3 regions of the Eleftheria terrae genome follow, and region 3 is predicted to be linked to each of the others. Evidence: predicted binding sites of a transcription regulator. Region 3 holds the regulator's gene; each other region holds the start of a gene.

Region 1 (5,626 bases), 1.5 Mb from region 3:
TACTTCTCCAATTTCGCCTGAAAATCGGCATGCATCTGATTGACCTTTAGGCCCACATCGAAGCCAAGCTCATTTGGAAGAATGGCGTGGACCACAGGGGCATGGCAGTTGACTGCATGCCGCGAGTCGTCGAGCGGCAAGGTAATTGAACACGCGGCACTGCGTCCCCACACGGGGATCGGTTGTTACCGTAACGCTCAGGCCGCCACCGCTGACGTCCAGCATCCGGCCCTCCAGTCGCTCCCCGGACAATAGCTGCAAGACCACAGGCACCCGCAACAGCTTGCGCGTGCTCGCACGGCGCTCGTTGATGCTCAAACTCGTCTCCTCCAAATGCCAGATGACATTTGTACATCGGCCTCGAGCCATTTCGGTCGGTGGGCAGCAGAGATACCGTCTTTCCAGTGATTCGGCTCCGGGCAGCGCCTGGCAGTAATGGCACCTCGGGTGATCCTTGCCGAGGGACCTCTCCGCGCATACGCGCAGCTGCCAGCAACATGAGCTGAAAGGAGGGATCGCACCGGTGACCTTTCAAGAGCCAGCCGTGCGTCGCCGTCTCTGCGGCCTCCACACCGCCGAGGGCTGTGCCAGTCTTTCGAAGGCGCAGCCCTTGCTGCGCTCACCTGACCGCGCTGTGAGGACGCGCAGACGAGGCAAACGCTTGCTCTGCGTCTTCACAGGAGACCGCAAGGCGAACCAAGTCTGTCGCGATGTCGTCACACGGCCTTTCTAGCGTTGCCGCCTTGGGCGACCATTTGGAGAGGGAGCAACGCATCATGACAAGGCCACTGTATCGAGATGCACAGCAAGCGCTTCAGGTGGGTGCGACCGTCTCGCTGCTTCTTCTCCCCTTGAGCAGCAGTGCCGCAGCGGCAAGCACTCGAGGAGGTGAGTTGGACTGGGTGGCGATGGGGGCGACTTTTGCGGCCGGCCTGGCCCTGTTTCTGTGGGCGATTGCCCGTCTGGCGATCAGCCTCCAGGAGGTCGCGGGCGACCGGTTGAAGTCCATGCTGAAGCGAGCCGCGGGTCGCCGGGCAGCAGGGCTGCTTTCCGGCACAGCGGCGACCGTTGTGCTGGATTCGTCATCAGCCACCATCATCCTCGTGATCGCACTCGTGGACGCCCAGCTGATCGGCTTCGCCGAAAGCCTGCCCGTGATCCTGGGTAGCAACATCGGCACCACTTTCTCCAGCCAGGTCTTCGCACTCAATGTCGACCTTTATGCGCCTGTGCTTCTGATCCTTGGCCTGGCGGGTCAATTTCTTACCCGCCACCGTCGAGGTGCTCACTGGAGCGAGCCGGTCTTCTACATGGGCGCCATTCTGTTTGCGCTGACCACGATCGGGCATGCGATGGAGCCACTGGGCCAAAGTGATATGGTCAAGCACTGGCTGAAAGGCTTCTCCGACCCCGTGATGGGTGTATTGGTGGGTGCGGCCGCCACCGTGGCGATTCAGTCCTCCTCTGCGATGATGGCCATCGTCATCACCCTGGCCAGCCAGCAACTCATCGGCCTGGAGGCCGGCTTGGCGCTCATGCTGGGGGCGGAGATCGGCACCTGCGCCGACACCCTATTGGCCACCCTCGGCCGGTCGGCTGCAGCCATCAGGGCTGGCGTCTTCCATCTCGGCTTCAACCTGACGACGGCCGCCGCCGGGGTGGCCCTGTTGGAGCCGCTCACAGCTTTGGCCCGAGCTTCGGCGCACGACGCCGCGCAGCAGATCGCCAATGCACATGTCGCGTTCAATGTGCTCGGAGCGCTCATATTCATTGGCGGCACCCGTGCCGTAGCCCGAATGCTGGTGCGGCTGGTGCCTGAACCAAAACCGTCAGAGGCGCGGCTGAGCCCTGCCGCTGAAACGTAGCAGCCGCCACTCATCCCGAGGCGCCATCGGTCCGTTTGCTCAAAGACGAATGTTGGTTGCTCCAAGGAGCGCACCGTAGTCGCTGTCAAGGGCCGCTGCGGCTCTACCCCGCCATGCGTCGCCGCACTGACCCTGGCCGGCCCGGGTAGCCCTTCTCGCACAGATCAGCCCGCCACCTTCTCGGCATTGCGGAAGGTGCCCCCACCGCGATCCGGCAAGGCCGCATGCTCGGGAGTGCTGAGGGGGAGGACACAGGTCGCGCCGCGCCTGGACAGAACCCCAGCGGGCGTCGGCATCTCCTCGCGCCACCAGACTCGCAAATGCCCGTCCCTTGGCATATACCCAGGAGCGCAACTCTTCTGCGGCGGCCAGCCTGCTTGCGCTCGTTGACCCGGCGGCGCACACGTTGACGTCTGCTGCCGGCCGGAGCGGAGGTTGAAGGCAGGAACACTACCTTGAGCACCGGGCTCACTCGGCAACAGCATGGTCGGTGACAAGCGCGGGGTAAGGAGAAGCAGTGGCAGCTGACGCAACCCGGTGGCTTTCCATGAAACTATGGCCCATGGACTGCAAGCGGGCCGCTGCGAGCCGTGCCAACTGAGGCGACACAGCGGGAAGCGATAACTGACCTTCATGAACTGGGCCGCGGCGCTTTGCGATCTGCACGTGCAACGTCCATGCGTCACCGAGAGATACCACCAGCCGCAGTGGCGCTGCAGAAGCATCACGCAGGGCAAGCTCCGGCCGCATCAAGAAGATGGGCATGTCGGCTTGAGCTGCACAGGCTTGCAATCGGTGGATTTGCGCCGGCCGCACCTGGGGCAGCCAAGCCAGCACGGCACCCAGACCGTCGGCCTTGACCGCTTGCTCGGTTGCCCACAGCCGCTCAGCCGGGATGTCGACACGCACCCGAATCAAGTGGGTTTCAGGAAGGCCAGCCAAACGCAGCCCGGGACAGTAGGGCGCATGGGGCGCCCCCACCAGCCACAAGGGACGCTCTGCGGTCGCCAGCTGGCGCAGTCCCGGCCCGAGCAGTCGCCATTCCGCCAGAGTGGCCTGCGGCTGCAGGATTTCTGTCACCGCGCCCAAGGGCCAACCCCGACCCGGTAGTTCAGCATCCAGGCCCTCGAAGCCGGTACTCACAGTGCGCTGCTCGCCGCACGACAGCTCGGTGCCGCGCCACAGTGAACACTCGATCGCTGGATCGAGTGATTCCAGAACGGTCTCGGCACACCGGTCGGCAGGCACACGTGAGGGAGAGGGAGCGGCGGCAGACATGCGGATACCTGTTTATATATACAGTATCTCACCGCCCCGTCCTTGTCGAGTCAGGCCGATGCCTACACACTCATCGCCAGAAGAACCGCACGCGTTCCCTGGCCAGAGGGTTGGCCGCTGTTGCGGCGCAGCATTTCACATCTTCAGTGAGGTGAGCACATGTGCGTGAGCTACGTCCCGGTTCGCAGCAATCCGCGGCTGCTCGCTGCGTTTGGCATTGGGCTGCAAAGCGAGGACTGGAAGCCGGAGCTGTGGCCGCGCTATCAGGGGCCGATCGTCCGGCGAGATGCCGAGCGCATCGACCTCGGGTTGCAGTCGATCGCCGCGACCTGGGGCCTGCTGCCGTGGTGGGCCAAGGCGCCGAAGATTGGGTGGTCCACCGTCAATGCGCGCAGCGAGGACGTGGAGAGCAAGGCCTCCTACCGGGATGCTTGGAAACGCGGCCAGCGCTGCATCATCCCGATGGAGAGCTTCTTCGAACCGAACTGGGAAAGCGGCCAGCACGTGCGCTGGCGCTTTTGGCGTACCGACGGGGCTCCGATGGGCATCGCCGGCCTGTGGGAGCGGTGGCGCCCGAAGGATCAGGACGGCGAGGAACTGATCACCCTTCACGGCGCTGATCGTCAACGCCAATGCCCATCCCCTCATGCGGCGGATGCACAAGCCAGGCGAGGAGAAGCGGATGATGGCGGTTCTCTCCGAAAACGCCTATGCACAGTGGCTGGAAGCGCCATCGCAGCAAGCACGTTCCCTGCTGACCTTGTATCCGGCCAGCGGTCTCGCAGAAGGCCCGGCGCCGCTCCCTGCGAAGGGTACACAAGCGTTGCCCTGAAGCAGTCCCGCCGTCCATTCCCCTTGCCGCCGATGCGCGGGCAGTGTGTGCCGCCGTCATCCAGCAGCAGCGAGCACCATGGAGCTATCGAGCCGGAACTGATGTGCTTGAGGCGCCGCTCACTGGCCGGAACGTCGAGATCACCGGAGGCGAATCAATTGCCATGCCGTCCTTGACCACAACATGGCCTCCCCGATCGTATTGGGTTGCATCAGTGTCGAGGAAGAACCAAGACGTGCCGCTGAATGGCTGGCTATAGGAGGGAAAGTCGAAGACGGCACAGTCGGCTTGCAAAGTGCAGCCGCCAGAGAGTGTCCCAATGCGCGAGACCGATTGCAGCGATGCTCCGTTGTCCGGGACCCATCCAACATCAAAGGAAAAGGCGGTATGCAGAAAGTTCTCGACAGAGAAGGAGAAGAAGTTGTTGGCCGGCACATCAGAACCTGAGTTGAGCGTGACCCTCCAGTAGAAATTCAACGTGTTGTCGGTGGTCGACCGGGTCACCACCGTTTCCACACTTCCGTTCAGGTTTCGCCAAGGCTCGCTTCCGCCCACGTATTCGGTCAGGTAGAACGAGTCGCTTGACGAGTCGATCCAAGTGCCGACGATCTGAGGATGGGAGTCCGGCAGCCACACGGACCCACCGGGAGGAAGGGGATTGGCGCACAGGCCTGCCGACCCTGCCAGCATGCCAAGCGCGAGCATCAAACGGTGACCGGTTTCCATCATGCACCTCCAGTTTGGCGACTGCTGCACGCTCTCCTCGGGCGCACCATGCAAGCGGATCGAGCGGCAGAGCAGGATGCGGAAGCGCAAACCGACTGCTGAATCGCTCCCCATTCAAGTCTAGGCGGTATTCGCGTACCGTTGCCCCCCATCCAGGGGGGAGGACATGCATGGTTGGGTTGAAGGAAGTTCGCTTTCGCCAGTCACCGTGCGGGCCGCAGCCATCAGCCCGTTTGCGGTGTTGCCGATCGTCCCGGCGTAGAACTGGATGCCGGCATAACAGCGTTGTGATGAGCTGCGGCGACGGAGTGGCCTGACACAGATCGACCTAGCACTGAGAGCCGGCCTTCATCTCAATCAGGCCAGCCCGTTGGAGCGAGGGATCTTGGGGAACTACCGTGTCAACGCTTTTCGCGGTGGCCGACGCGGTTGATATTCCCTCTGACCGGCTTGTCGCCTTAGTGATGGAGAAGATCACCACGGGGCGCCGCGGACGTGGTGCGTGGCGGTAGCGGCACAGCTTGCAGCGAGGTCCCTGGCAGCACTCCGCTGCGATGGCGTAGAAGTTGAGCCTCGGCTTCTCGGCGGATCACCAGTCCTGGCAGGACCCGTCCTCCGCCGTAGACCCAGCGGCGCAGCTCCTCCGCCGCAGCCAGCCAGGCGCGCTCGTTGAGCCGACGGCGCAGGGTCGACGTTTGAAGCCGTCCCGCGCCTAAGTTGAAGGTGAAATCGACGATGGCCGCGAGCCTGCCCGCCGGCTCGGCGGCGAGGACTGGGCAGTAGCGCAGCGTCGCCTGGAGCGCCTGGGCCAGGTCCTGCATCAGATAGGCCTCACCCTCCGCCTCGGTGATCGGCGAGTGGTCCGGTCGGCACAGATGCCCGAAACCGATGGTGTGATATCCAGCAGGGCAGATGTAGGGGTGGG
Region 2 (5,626 bases), 510 kb from region 3:
GCACGCCGAACGCGCCCGAGGGCGTGAAGGGCATCTCGCTGTTCTTGGTGCCGAAGTTCCTGGTCAACGCCGACGGCTCGCTGGGCAAGCGCAACGACGTGTACTGCGCGTCGATCGAACACAAGATGGGCATCAAGGCCAGCCCGACCGCGGTGCTGGTCTACGGCGACGACAAGGGCGAGGTCGGCCCTGGTGCCATCGGCTACCTGGTGGGCGAGGAGAACCGCGGCCTGGAGTACATGTTCATCATGATGAACGCGGCCCGCTTCGCGGTGGGCGTGCAGGGCATTGCGGTGGCCGAGCGGGCTTACCAGAAGGCGGTGCAGTACGCGCGCGAGCGGGTGCAGTCGCGGCCGGTGGACGGCTCGCTGCCCGGCTCGGCGCCCATCATCCACCACCCGGACGTCAAGCGCATGCTGATGACCATGCGCGCGAGCAACGAGGGCTGCCGCGCCATGGCCATCGTGGCTGCGTCGGCCTATGACGTGGCGCACCACCATCCGGATGCCGAGGTGCGCAAGCAGAACCAGGCCTTCTACGAGTTCCTGGTGCCGCTGGTGAAGGGCTACAGCACCGAGATGAGCCTGGAGGTGACCAGCCTCGGCGTGCAGGTGCACGGCGGCATGGGCTTCATCGAGGAAACCGGTGCGGCGCAGTACTACCGCGATGCCAAGATCCTGACCATCTACGAGGGCACCACCGCCATCCAGGCCAATGACCTGGTCGGCCGCAAGACCGCCCGCGACGGCGGACAGACCGCCAAGGCGGTGGCGCGCCTGATCGAGGCCACCGAGGCCGAGCTGGCAAAGCGCGACAGCGCCGATGCGCACGCCACGCTCAAGCGGCTGCGCGCGGCCCGCGAGGCTTTCGTGCAGGTGGTGGAATTCGTCGCCGCCAACACCAAGGCCAAGCCCAATGCGGTGTTCGCCGGCAGCGTGCCCTACCTGATGCTGGCCGGCAATCTGGTGGCTGGCTGGCAACTGGCGCGTGCCCTGCTGGTGGCCGAGGAGCGGCTTGCGGCCGGCCAGGACGCCGCCTTCATGCAGGCCAAGATCGCCACCGCGCGCTTCTATGCCGAGCACCTGCTGGCTCGCGTGCCGGGCCAGCGCGACAGCATCATTGAAGGCGCGGACAGCGTCACCGCGCTCGCGCTGGAGGCGTTCTGATCCTCCGGCGCCGGGCTGCCGCCGAGGCGGCCCGGCGCCGGCCCGCCTGTCATTCGAATCCGCCGGCTGCCTGGCAGCCGTGTCTTACCAGGGAGAACCTCGTGCCCTTGCCTACCGTCCTGCAGAACCTGCCGCTGCCCGTCATCGGCTCGCCGCTGTTCATCATCAGCAATCCCAAGCTCGTGATCGAGCAGTGCAAGGCCGGCGTGGTCGGCTCGATGCCGGCGCTCAATGCCCGGCCCGCGTCGCAGCTCGACGAGTGGCTGGCCGAGATCACCGAGACGCTGGCGGCCCACGACCGGGCGCATCCGGACCGCCCGGCCGCTCCTTTCGCGATCAACCAGATCGTGCACAAGTCCAATGACCGGCTGGAGCAGGACCTGGCGCTTTGCGTGAAGTACAAGGTGCCAGTCATCATCACCTCGCTCGGCGCACGGCCCGAGGTGAACCAGGCGGTGCACAGCTACGGCGGCGTGGTGTTGCACGACATCATCAACAATACCTTCGCGCGCAAGGCCATCGAGAAGGGCGCCGACGGCCTGATCGCGGTGGCGGCCGGTGCCGGCGGGCATGCGGGCACCACCAGCCCCTTCGCGCTGGTGCAGGAAATCCGCGAGTGGTTCGACGGCCCGCTGGCGCTGTCCGGCGCCATCGCCAGCGGCCGCTCGGTGCTGGCGGCACAGGCCATGGGGGCGGACTTCGCCTACGTGGGCTCGGCTTTCATCGCCACCGAGGAGGCGCGCGCCGCCGAGGGCTACAAGCAGATGATCACCGAGAGCAGCAGCCAGGACATCGTCTACTCCAACCTCTTCACCGGCGTGCACGGCAACTACCTGCGGGGGTCCATCGTCAACGCGGGCCTCGACCCGGACAAGCTGCCCGAGAGCGACCCGAGCGCGATGAACTTCGGCGGCGAAAACGCCAAGAAGGCCTGGAAGGACATCTGGGGCTGCGGGCAGGGCATCGGCACCATCAAGCAGGTCGTGCCGGCCCGCGAACTGGTGGAGCGCCTGCGCTCCGAATACCTGGCGGCCAAGCAGCAACTCTGCGCGGCTTGACGCCAGCCGGCGACGGCTGCCAGGCCGTCGCCCCAATGCCGGGCAGCCGGGCCCGGCGCGCTGGCCGCCCCGCGCGGGCAGCGCTCGACGGGCCGGACCGTTGTTCCGGCCTGCTGCATTCGCCGCCTCGACGGCCCCGCAGCCGGTGGCCGAGCCGTGCTTGCGGCACACCAGCCACCGGCCGCCTCACCGCTTCTTCTTCGCGGCCGGTGCGCGCGGGCGCCATCGCATCTTCATGTAGAGCGCGCCATGCTCCAGTTCCGCGAGCATTTGCTCGAGTCGCCGAAGCTGGGCGTCGTCGGTCTTGGCCCGCAGGATCCATCCGAGGTAGTCGTTTCGCTGATAGGGCGGACGCGCCTGGTAGGCGGCCATCAGGCCGCGCAACTCCAGCGCATCTTCCACGAAGCCAGGCATGGGGTGCAGGGCACGGGTGAGCGACGAGGCGGCGGGATTCATCGGGACGACTTCCTTGGCGAGTGCGGGTGGCGGCGGCCGCGAGCCAGGCGGGCCGTAGCGTTTGGGGCTCTCTTGGCAGCAGTGCATGGGAGGAATATACTGTACGTGCATACAGTGATTCAATCCCTCCTCATGGTGTCCGACCTTCATCCGCCCGCCGCCGCCCTGAAGGGGCGAGGCACGGCCTTGCGCATCGCGCACCGCTTTGAAAAGGCGGAGCGGGAGGGCTTCGACGACGGCTGGGGCACGCTGGAGCAGGCCGCGAGCGAAGAGCAACTGCCGCCCACCACGTTCGTGATCGAGGAACGGGTTCGGTCGCTGCTGTCCGCCAACGACTCACCGGACATTCCCTTCGAGCTGTCCATCAATCCCTACCGTGGCTGCGAGCATGGCTGCATCTACTGCTATGCCCGCCCCACCCACAGCTACCTCAATCTCTCGCCGGGGCTGGATTTCGAGACCCGCATCGTCGCCAAGGTCAACGCGGCGGAGCGGCTGGAGGCCGAGCTGGCGCGGCCGTCCTACCGGCCGTCAGCGATCAACATCGGCTCCGCGACCGACGCCTATCAGCCCGTCGAACGCAAGCTGCGCCTGACGCGAGCCGTGCTGGAGGTGCTGGCGGGCTGCAGTCATCCGTTCACCATCATCTCCAAATCCTCGGGCGTCGAGCGCGACCTGGACCTCATCGCCCCTGCCGCGCAGGCGGGCCGGGCCTGGGTCTCGATCAGCATCACCACGCTGGACCCGGCGCTGTGCCGGGTGTTGGAGCCGCGTGCCGCATCGCCGCTGCGCCGCTTCCAGACCGTGCGGCGGCTGGCCGAGGCCGGCGTGCCGGTGGGAGTCAACATTGCGCCGGTCATTCCCTTCATCAACGAGCCCGAGATCGAACGCCTGGTGGAAGCCGCTGCGGAGGCCGGCGCCGGCTCCATCCACTACACCGTGCTGCGCCTGCCCTGGGAGGTGAACCCGCTCTTCCAGCAGTGGCTGACGCAGCATTTCCCCGACCGGGCCGAGCGCGTGATGGCGCGCGTGCGTGAGATGCACGGCGGGCAGGACTACAAGGCCGATTTTGCGTCGCGCATGAAAGGCGCCGGATTGTGGGCCGGGCTGATTCGCCAGCGTATCGAAAAGGCGGTGGCCCGCCATGGCTTGACGCGCACGATCCGGCCGCTGGATCTCTCGGCCTTCAAACCGCCGCAGCGGGGCGGGCAAGGGGTGCTGTTCTGATGGTTGCCGTCATGCCCAACACGGTGGAGCGCTGGTTCGGCGCTCGTTTCAGCGAGCTGCATCCGTTGCTGCAGGCGCTGCACCGTCATGACGGCCGGCTTGAAGGCGAGGTCGAGCTCACCCGCGGCCGGGGCCTGGCCGGCTGGCTCGGCGCGCGCCTGCAACGCAAGTTGGGCATTCCGCTCGACCAGGATCGCTGTCGCCTGCGGGTGGACCTGCGGCATGACGAGCACGGCCTGCAATGGTCGCGCCGTTTCGGCGATGGGCCGGTGCTGTTGTCGGTGTTCGAGCCGGTCGGGCAATCGCCATCGGGGCACTGGCGCGAGAAGACCGGTGCGCTGACCTTGCTGCTCGATGTCGCCACACCCGAAGGCGGCTGGCATTGGCAGGTGCGCGGCGCCCGGCTGGGGCCACTGCCGTTGCCGCGCTGGCTGATGCCACGGGTGCATGCAGGCAAGCTGGTGGTTGACGGGCGCTACCAGTTTTTCGTGCGCTTCTCGATGCCCGGTCTCGGTCTCCTGCTGCAATACGCTGGGCAGCTGGACGCGATGCCGGCGGGCGATGCGATGGCGGCGACGCGGCCGGTGGATGAGGCCATCGATAAGCCGTGAACCGTGAGCCTGAAGACCCAGGCTTCGAGGCCAAGGGCTAGGGCTAGGACTAGGTGTGAACTGTCAAGACGTTGTTTCTTGGCGGAGGAAGGCGGGAGATGGGTGCAACGCGGCCGATGCCGTGATGTGGACGGTGCCAGTTGTAGTGGTGTTGCCAGCGGTGAAGCGCCTGGCGTCGCTGCTCGGAGTTCTGGTAGGTCCAGCCGTAGGCCCACTCACGGAGGGCCGACTGGATGAATCGCTCGGCCTTGCCGTTGGTTTGCGGGCGGTACGCTCGGGTGAACTTCTGAGTGATGCCCAGCTGTTGACAAGCGTGTCTAAAGGGCTTGGATCGGAATGCCGAGCCGTTGTCGGTCAGCAAGCGCTTGATCGTCACACCCAGGCGGTTGTAGTAAGCCACGGCGTCGCGCAAGAACTGCACAGCGCTTTGCCCGCGCTCGTCGGGATGCATGGCGGTGAAGGCGACCCGCGCGTGGTCATCCACCGCCACGAACAGGAATTCCCAGCCGGCGCCCTCAACGGAGTCCTTGCGGTTGCCCGTGACACGATGGCCGGGCCGTTCGATGCGCCCGAGCTTCTTGGTGTCGATGTGCAGCAAGTCCCCTGCCTCTGCATGCTCGTAGCGCTGCACCGGCTCTCGCGGCTCCAAGTCCGACAGCTTGGACAGTCCTGCACGAGCCAGCACGCGGCTGACCGTCGCCTCCGACACTCCCACGGTGTTGGCGATTCTTGACTGGATCATCCGGCGCCGCCGCAACTCGACGATGAGCAACGCCTTGCCGGGCTCGATCGCGCGAGGCGAGTGCTTGGGTCTGGAAGACGCATCGCCCAACGCGGCCTGTCCCTCTGCCAGGTAGCGCCCCAGCCACTTGCGCGCCGTGGGCGGTGTGACGCCGTGGCGCAACGCCGCTTCTGCTGGCTTGAGGCCCCGATCGGTCATGTCAAGAACCATTTCGAGACGACGGGCGAACGCAAGTCGGGCATTCTTATGGGTGTTCATCCGGCTGTTTCCTGGAAGTGCTGGGTGTTTGGCGACTTCCAGTCTCCCAGACTCAGTCCGGGTGAACCACAGATACAACCTATTGAAGCTTCACAACTAGGGCTAGGG
Region 3 (5,626 bases):
GCGACCCGCAACAACATCGAAGTGCGCCTGAGCGTGGTCTGAGGGCCCGCGGGCCGCGCCAGGGCGGCCCGCGCCGCGCGCCGCCGTCTCAGGCGCCGCGCGCGGACAGCAACTGCAGCAGCAGCTCGACCCTGGCCTTGTAGGGCGTGCCGGCCTGCGCGGCCGGCAGCATATCGTCCGGCCGGGGCAGTACCCGGCCTTCGGCGCAGCGGGTGCTGCGCCATACCCGCACGCCGGCGGCCTGCGCCTCCAGCAGGGCCGCCTCCAGATCTTCGTGCACCGTGCCGTTGCCGGTGGCCGTGACCACCAGGCCCTGCACACCGATGCGCGTCAACGCGCGCACCGCCCGCCCGTCGGCCCCGCTGTGGCTGGAGACGATCTCCACCCAGGGCCAGTCCGCCACATCGGCCGCCACCGCCTGCAGGCCCAGTGCCTCGCCCTGGGGCCAGTCGCGCAGGCGGCGCAGCTGGCCGGCCTCCACATACGCCAGCGGCCCGGCGTCTCCCGAACAGAAGGCATCCAGGCGGTAGGTGTGGCTCTTGCGCACCTCCGCAGCGCTGTGCACCGCGCCGGCCAGCAAGGCGAGCACGCCGCGCGCGCCTGGTTCGCGCGCCACCAGCACCGCGTCCAGCAGGTTCTGTGGCCCGTCGGCCTGCAGGGCCGAGGCCGGTCGCATCGCGGCGGTCAGCACCACCGGCTTGGCCGGCGCGAGCAGCCGCTGAAGCAGGTAGCCGGTCTCCTCCAGCGTGTCGGTGCCGTGGGTGACCACGATCCCGGCCACTTCCTCGCGCGCCAGATGGTGCGCAATGCGGCGGGCCAGTGCCTGCCACACCGAGAAGCCCATGTCCTTGCTGTCCACTTGCGCGACCTGTTCGGTCTCGAGCGGACAGGCCAGCAGGCCCGGAATGGCTTCCACCAGCGAGGCGATGCCCAATTGGGCCGCCCGATAGCCGACCGTGTCCGCCGCCTGGGCGGCGGTGCCCGCAATCGTGCCACCGGTGCCGAGGATCACGACCTGCTTCGCTTTGCTTTGCATTTTTCGAAAGACTGGATAAAAATACAGCTACTGGATGCCCGAACAGTGCCTGCGCCTCAGCCGTTCCTGCCACCGCTTCCGCGAGGAAGCCGCCTTCGAACCGCTGTAGGCCCTGGCTACCGCCCCGGGCTGTCAACACCCCATTTGAACCCACCACCCGAGGTGCCCGTGGACCCGCAACGCTCCGACCTTCCCAAGCTCACCGCGCGCCAGCAGCAGATCCTCGACCTGATTCGCGCTTCCATCGAGCGCACCGGCGCGCCGCCCACCCGGGCAGAGATTGCGGCCGAGCTCGGGTTCCGCTCGGCCAACGCCGCCGAAGAGCATTTGCAGGCGCTGGCGCGCAAGGGCGCCATCGAGCTGGTGGGTGGCACCTCGCGTGGCATCCGGCTGAAGTCTGACACATTGCGCTCGGTGAACGAATCGCGGCTGGCCAGCATGGGACGCCAGGGCCTGCTGCCGCTGCCCGGCATTGCACAGCTGGCCTTGCCGCTGGTGGGCCGTGTCGCCGCCGGCAGCCCCATCCTGGCGCAGGAGCACATCGACCAGACCTACCACGTCGGTGCCAGCATGTTCGCCCGGCAACCGGACTACCTGTTGAAGGTGCGCGGCATGAGCATGCGCGACGCCGGCATCCTGGAAGGCGACCTGCTGGCCGTGCAGAAAGCCAAGGAAGCCAAGAACGGGCAGATCGTGGTGGCAAGGCTGGGTGACGATGTCACGGTCAAGCGCTTCAAGAAGACACGCGGCACCATCGAGCTGATCGCCGAGAACCCGGACTTCAAGACCATCGTGGTCGAGCCCGGCCAGGAATTCGAGCTCGAGGGCATCGCCGTCGGCCTGATCCGCAACACCCTGGTGATGTGACCTGCCCGGTGTTTCAACTCCAGCCTCCGGAAGTCCTGATGAAAGCGCTGCGCCACACCGACTGCCTGCATCCGACCGCGTCGCTGGAGCTGATCCCCAACATCGGCCCCTCGCTCGCTGAAGACCTGGCGCTGCTGGGCATTCACGCCCCGCGCGACTTGATCGGCCGCGACGCGCTGGTGCTCTACCACGACCTGTGCGCACGCACCGGCCAACGCCAAGACCCCTGCGTGCTGGATACCTTCATGGCAGCGATCGACTTCATGCGCGGTGCACCTGCGGCGCCGTGGTGGCACTACACCGCCCAGCGCAAGCTGCTCTATGGCCAGCTGCGCATGTCCGCTAGCGAAGCGGGCGGCGAGGGCCAGCGCCATCGCACTGCAAGCCGCGGCAGCGGCTGAGCCGCACCGGCCGACGACCGACCACGACTCACGCTTTTTTCGCCGAGCCGCTGCGCGGGTGGCGGGCGTTTCGCGAGCCTCTGCTCGCGAGCCCCGTGCAGCGAGCAGGAAGCACAGCCCAGCCGGGCTGCAGGACTTCCGAAACGACCAATCCTGCCGAACGTCATTGCACTGTTTTGATTTTCGGAGACGGACATGGCCTCTTCCATCCACACCCCCCCCACCCCCGCCCCCACCGACGCCGGCAACGGCCACACGGAGGCGCGCCTGGTCCGCGCGCCGGGGCGTTCCCCACGCCGCCCCTCCTGGTGGGCACGTCTGCGCGAGCAACTGTGGCTGCCGATGACGCCCGCCGGGCCAGGCGGCAGCGCCGCGGCGGCGGCCGCCGCCGGTCCCACCCCGAGTGGCTTTCCCGCACTCGACGCGGTGCTGCCGGCCGGCGGTTGGCCGGCCGCCGGCGTGGTCGAGGTGCTGGCGCCGCAGCCGGGTCATCCCGAGCTGGCCCTGCTCGGCCCGGTGCTGTGCAGCGCCGCGTCGCACGGCCAGCGCACCGCCTTGCTGGGCCAGCCGGCCGGGGTGGTCTTCGATCCGGCGCAAGGCTGCGTGGCCACGCCGGGCGCCCGGGCCACCGGCACCTGTGAGGTGCCCTCGCACGAGACGCTGCCGCGGGCCTTGTCCTGGCTGCGGGCCGGCCGTGGCGGTGTGCTGGCCGTGTGGTTGCCCGAGCTGGCCCTGGCTGACCTGCGCGAGCTCCAGCGTGCCGCGCGCCGGGCCCACACCACCGTCTTCGCGGTGCGGCCCTGGTCGGCTCACTGGGACGACCATGGCGAGGCCGACCTGCGCGTGAGCCTGTTCGCCGGCAAGGGCGGCCGGTGGGAGGTGCGCGTGCACCTGCAGCCGGGCGCAGCAGCACCGACCGTGCGGGTACCGGCGCTGGGCAGCACACCGGCCCGCCACCTGCGGGTGGTGCAAGACCCGAGCGACCATCGTCGCACCCTGCTGAGCGGCAGCTTCGTTGATGTGTGCCGTGAGCTCGACCGCTTGGCCGCACTCGAACGGGCCGCCGAAGCGATGCTGCCGGGCGGCGCCCGCTGGGTGGCAGCGGTCTGAGCCACGCGGCCCGGCGCCTGCGCCGGGTCACAGGTAGCCACGGCGCCCCAGGCAGTGGAAGCGCCAGTGTCGCCACGGCGCCAGCCGGGGCAGCCGCGGCGAGTCCTCCGGGCGTCTCGCATCAGCCGCCATACAGCAAGCGCACCGTGCAGGCCGTCTTGATTGGCGGCCGGCGGCGAACCGTCGAGGGACCGCAGCGGCGGTGTGACCGAAAGGCAATGGCGGAGTGTCCAGCGCGGGGTCGACGCCACGCGCCGGGCAGCGCTAGGGGGCAGACCGCTCCAAAACGGTATCGACGCGCCGCGACTGCAAGGCGATGCCGGCGTTGCCGCTGGCTGCAAACGCCTTCGTTGGCCATGCCCTTGTCACTGCAGGCGCGGTCGGCTATGTTCGCCGGCCTCCTGCCGTTTCGCGGCGCCCTGACCCCTGTGACATGCCGGCCCTCAAGATATTGCTCGTCAATCCTCCCCACACTGCCATCGGCAGCCGCGTTCCGCGCGAGCAGTTGCCGCCTCTGGGCCTGCTGTCGGTCGGCGGGCCGTTGATCGACGCCGGGTTCCCGGTTCGCTTGCTCGATGCGGAACTGGGACCGCTGTCCCTCGGCCAGGTGGTGGATGCGGTGCGGCGCGAGCATCCCGATGTGGTCATGCTCGGTCATTCCGGTTCCAGCTCGGTCCATGTGACCGTGCTGGAGCTGGCGGCCCTCTTCAAGCAGGCGATGCCTGGCTGCTGCATCGTCTATGGCGGCGTGCACCCGACCTACCACTGGCAGGAGATACTGGCTGAGGCGCCGCAGATCGACATCGTGGTCCGGGGCGAAGGCGAGGAGACGGCGACCCGGCTCATGCGCGCCCTTTCGTCGAACACGCCGCTGTCGGACGTGCCGGGGATCGCATACCGCGAACAAGGTCAGGTCCGCACCACCGGCCAGGCGCCGATGTTGACCGATCTGGACGCCTGGCGCATCGGCTGGGAACTGATCGACCACAGCCGCTATAGCTACTGGGGAGGCCGCCGGGCCGTGGTGGTCCAGTTCTCGCGTGGCTGCCCCTACCTGTGCAGCTATTGCGGGCAGCGGGGCTTCTGGACCCGCTGGCGACACCGGGACCCGGTGCGCTTCGCGAAGGAGCTCGCCCGGCTCTACCGCGACCATGGCGTGCGCCTCATCAACTTCGCCGACGAACTGCCCACCGGCTCCCGCAAGGCGTGGAAGGCCTTCCTCGAGGCGTTGATCGCCGAGAACGTGCCGCTGACCCTGGTCGGCTCGACGCGTGCGGGCGACATCGTCCGGGATGCGGACATCCTGCATCTCTACAAGCGGGCCGGCGTGATCCGGTTCCTGCTCGGCATCGAGAGCTACAGCGAAGCAACGCTGAAGCGCATTCGCAAGGGTGCGACCGTCAGCGAGGACCAGCAGGCGATCCAGCTGTTGCGCCAGCACGGCATCATCTCGATGGCCACCTACGTGGTCGGTTTCGAGGAGGAGCGGGACGCCGACTACTGGCATTCGTTGCGCCACCTGCTGCGATACGACCCGGACCAGATCCAGCTGCTCTACGTCACGCCCCATCGCTGGACGCCTTACTACGAGACCGTGGCCGACCGGGAGGTGGTGGAACCGGACACCCGCCGCTGGGACTACAAGCACCAGGTGCTGGCGACACAGCGGGTCCCCCCCTGGCGCATGATCTTGTGGGTCAAGTTCATGGAAGCGACGATGCAACTGCGGCCGGCCGCGCTGCGGCGGGTCCTGTTCGGCAAGGATGCCGAGTTCCGGCATGCGATGCGGTGGTACACCCGCATGGGCCGCCGGGTGTGGCTGCGGGAGGTGCTGGAATTCCTCTTCGGTCCGAGGCCCAGCCCGACCGGGCAGACCTTGCGCAGCTTCGCCGGCGAGTCACTGGCCACGACGGAGTACGCGATGGCGGTCCGCCGGCCGGTGCGCGTTCCGGTGACAGTGGCCCCGGGCGAACCGATGGCATGTGAATGATCTGCTGCGCCGGGTGCGTGCAGGACCGGTCCGCTCGGTGAGGAGCGGCCGGGTCTAAGCCCGCTGCGCCTGCCGGCCGCAGCACCGCGCAGAGGTGCGAAACCGGCTGCCGTACGCCGATCCGCCCGGCCGCACCAAGCCCGGCTGCACGCCGGGCAGCGCGCGGGCAAGGCCTCAGCGAATGTCGAGCTCCCTCAGATCAGCCACTGGCGCCTGCCCGAA

Evidence for each region. Region 3 encodes LexA, which represses DNA repair genes until DNA is damaged. Its sites were predicted from a motif close to ACTGTATNNNNATACAGT; they were not measured.
Region 1: imuA (translesion DNA synthesis-associated protein ImuA) is a predicted target of LexA. The motif match lies at 3,151-3,168, and genes of this name have one in related genera.
Region 2: N7L95_RS24035 (PA0069 family radical SAM protein) is a predicted target of LexA. The motif match lies at 2,779-2,796, and genes of this name have one in related genera.

The regions. Positions count from the first base shown of each region.
Region 1 covers NZ_CP106951.1:1,890,030-1,895,655, reverse strand. The annotation lists gene N7L95_RS08430 (Na/Pi cotransporter family protein) at 903-1,865, shown strand; gene imuA (translesion DNA synthesis-associated protein ImuA) at 2,334-3,143, opposite strand; gene N7L95_RS08420 (SOS response-associated peptidase) at 3,309-4,151, shown strand; gene N7L95_RS08415 (hypothetical protein) at 4,060-4,791, opposite strand; partial or broken gene N7L95_RS08410 (lysozyme) at 5,256-5,626, opposite strand, start outside.
Region 2 covers NZ_CP106951.1:5,352,784-5,358,409, forward strand. The annotation lists gene N7L95_RS24020 (acyl-CoA dehydrogenase) at 1-1,166, shown strand, start outside; gene N7L95_RS24025 (NAD(P)H-dependent flavin oxidoreductase) at 1,268-2,224, shown strand; gene N7L95_RS24030 (YdeI/OmpD-associated family protein) at 2,411-2,680, opposite strand; gene N7L95_RS24035 (PA0069 family radical SAM protein) at 2,813-3,907, shown strand; gene N7L95_RS24040 (DUF4166 domain-containing protein) at 3,907-4,518, shown strand; gene N7L95_RS24045 (IS481 family transposase) at 4,568-5,518, opposite strand.
Region 3 covers NZ_CP106951.1:409,878-415,503, reverse strand. The annotation lists gene N7L95_RS02210 (organic hydroperoxide resistance protein) at 1-42, shown strand, start outside; gene N7L95_RS02205 (asparaginase) at 89-1,036, opposite strand; gene lexA (transcriptional repressor LexA) at 1,205-1,903, shown strand; gene N7L95_RS02195 (helix-hairpin-helix domain-containing protein) at 1,942-2,304, shown strand; gene N7L95_RS02190 (hypothetical protein) at 2,500-3,414, shown strand; gene bchE (magnesium-protoporphyrin IX monomethyl ester anaerobic oxidative cyclase) at 3,848-5,404, shown strand; gene N7L95_RS02180 (SDR family oxidoreductase) at 5,579-5,626, opposite strand, start outside.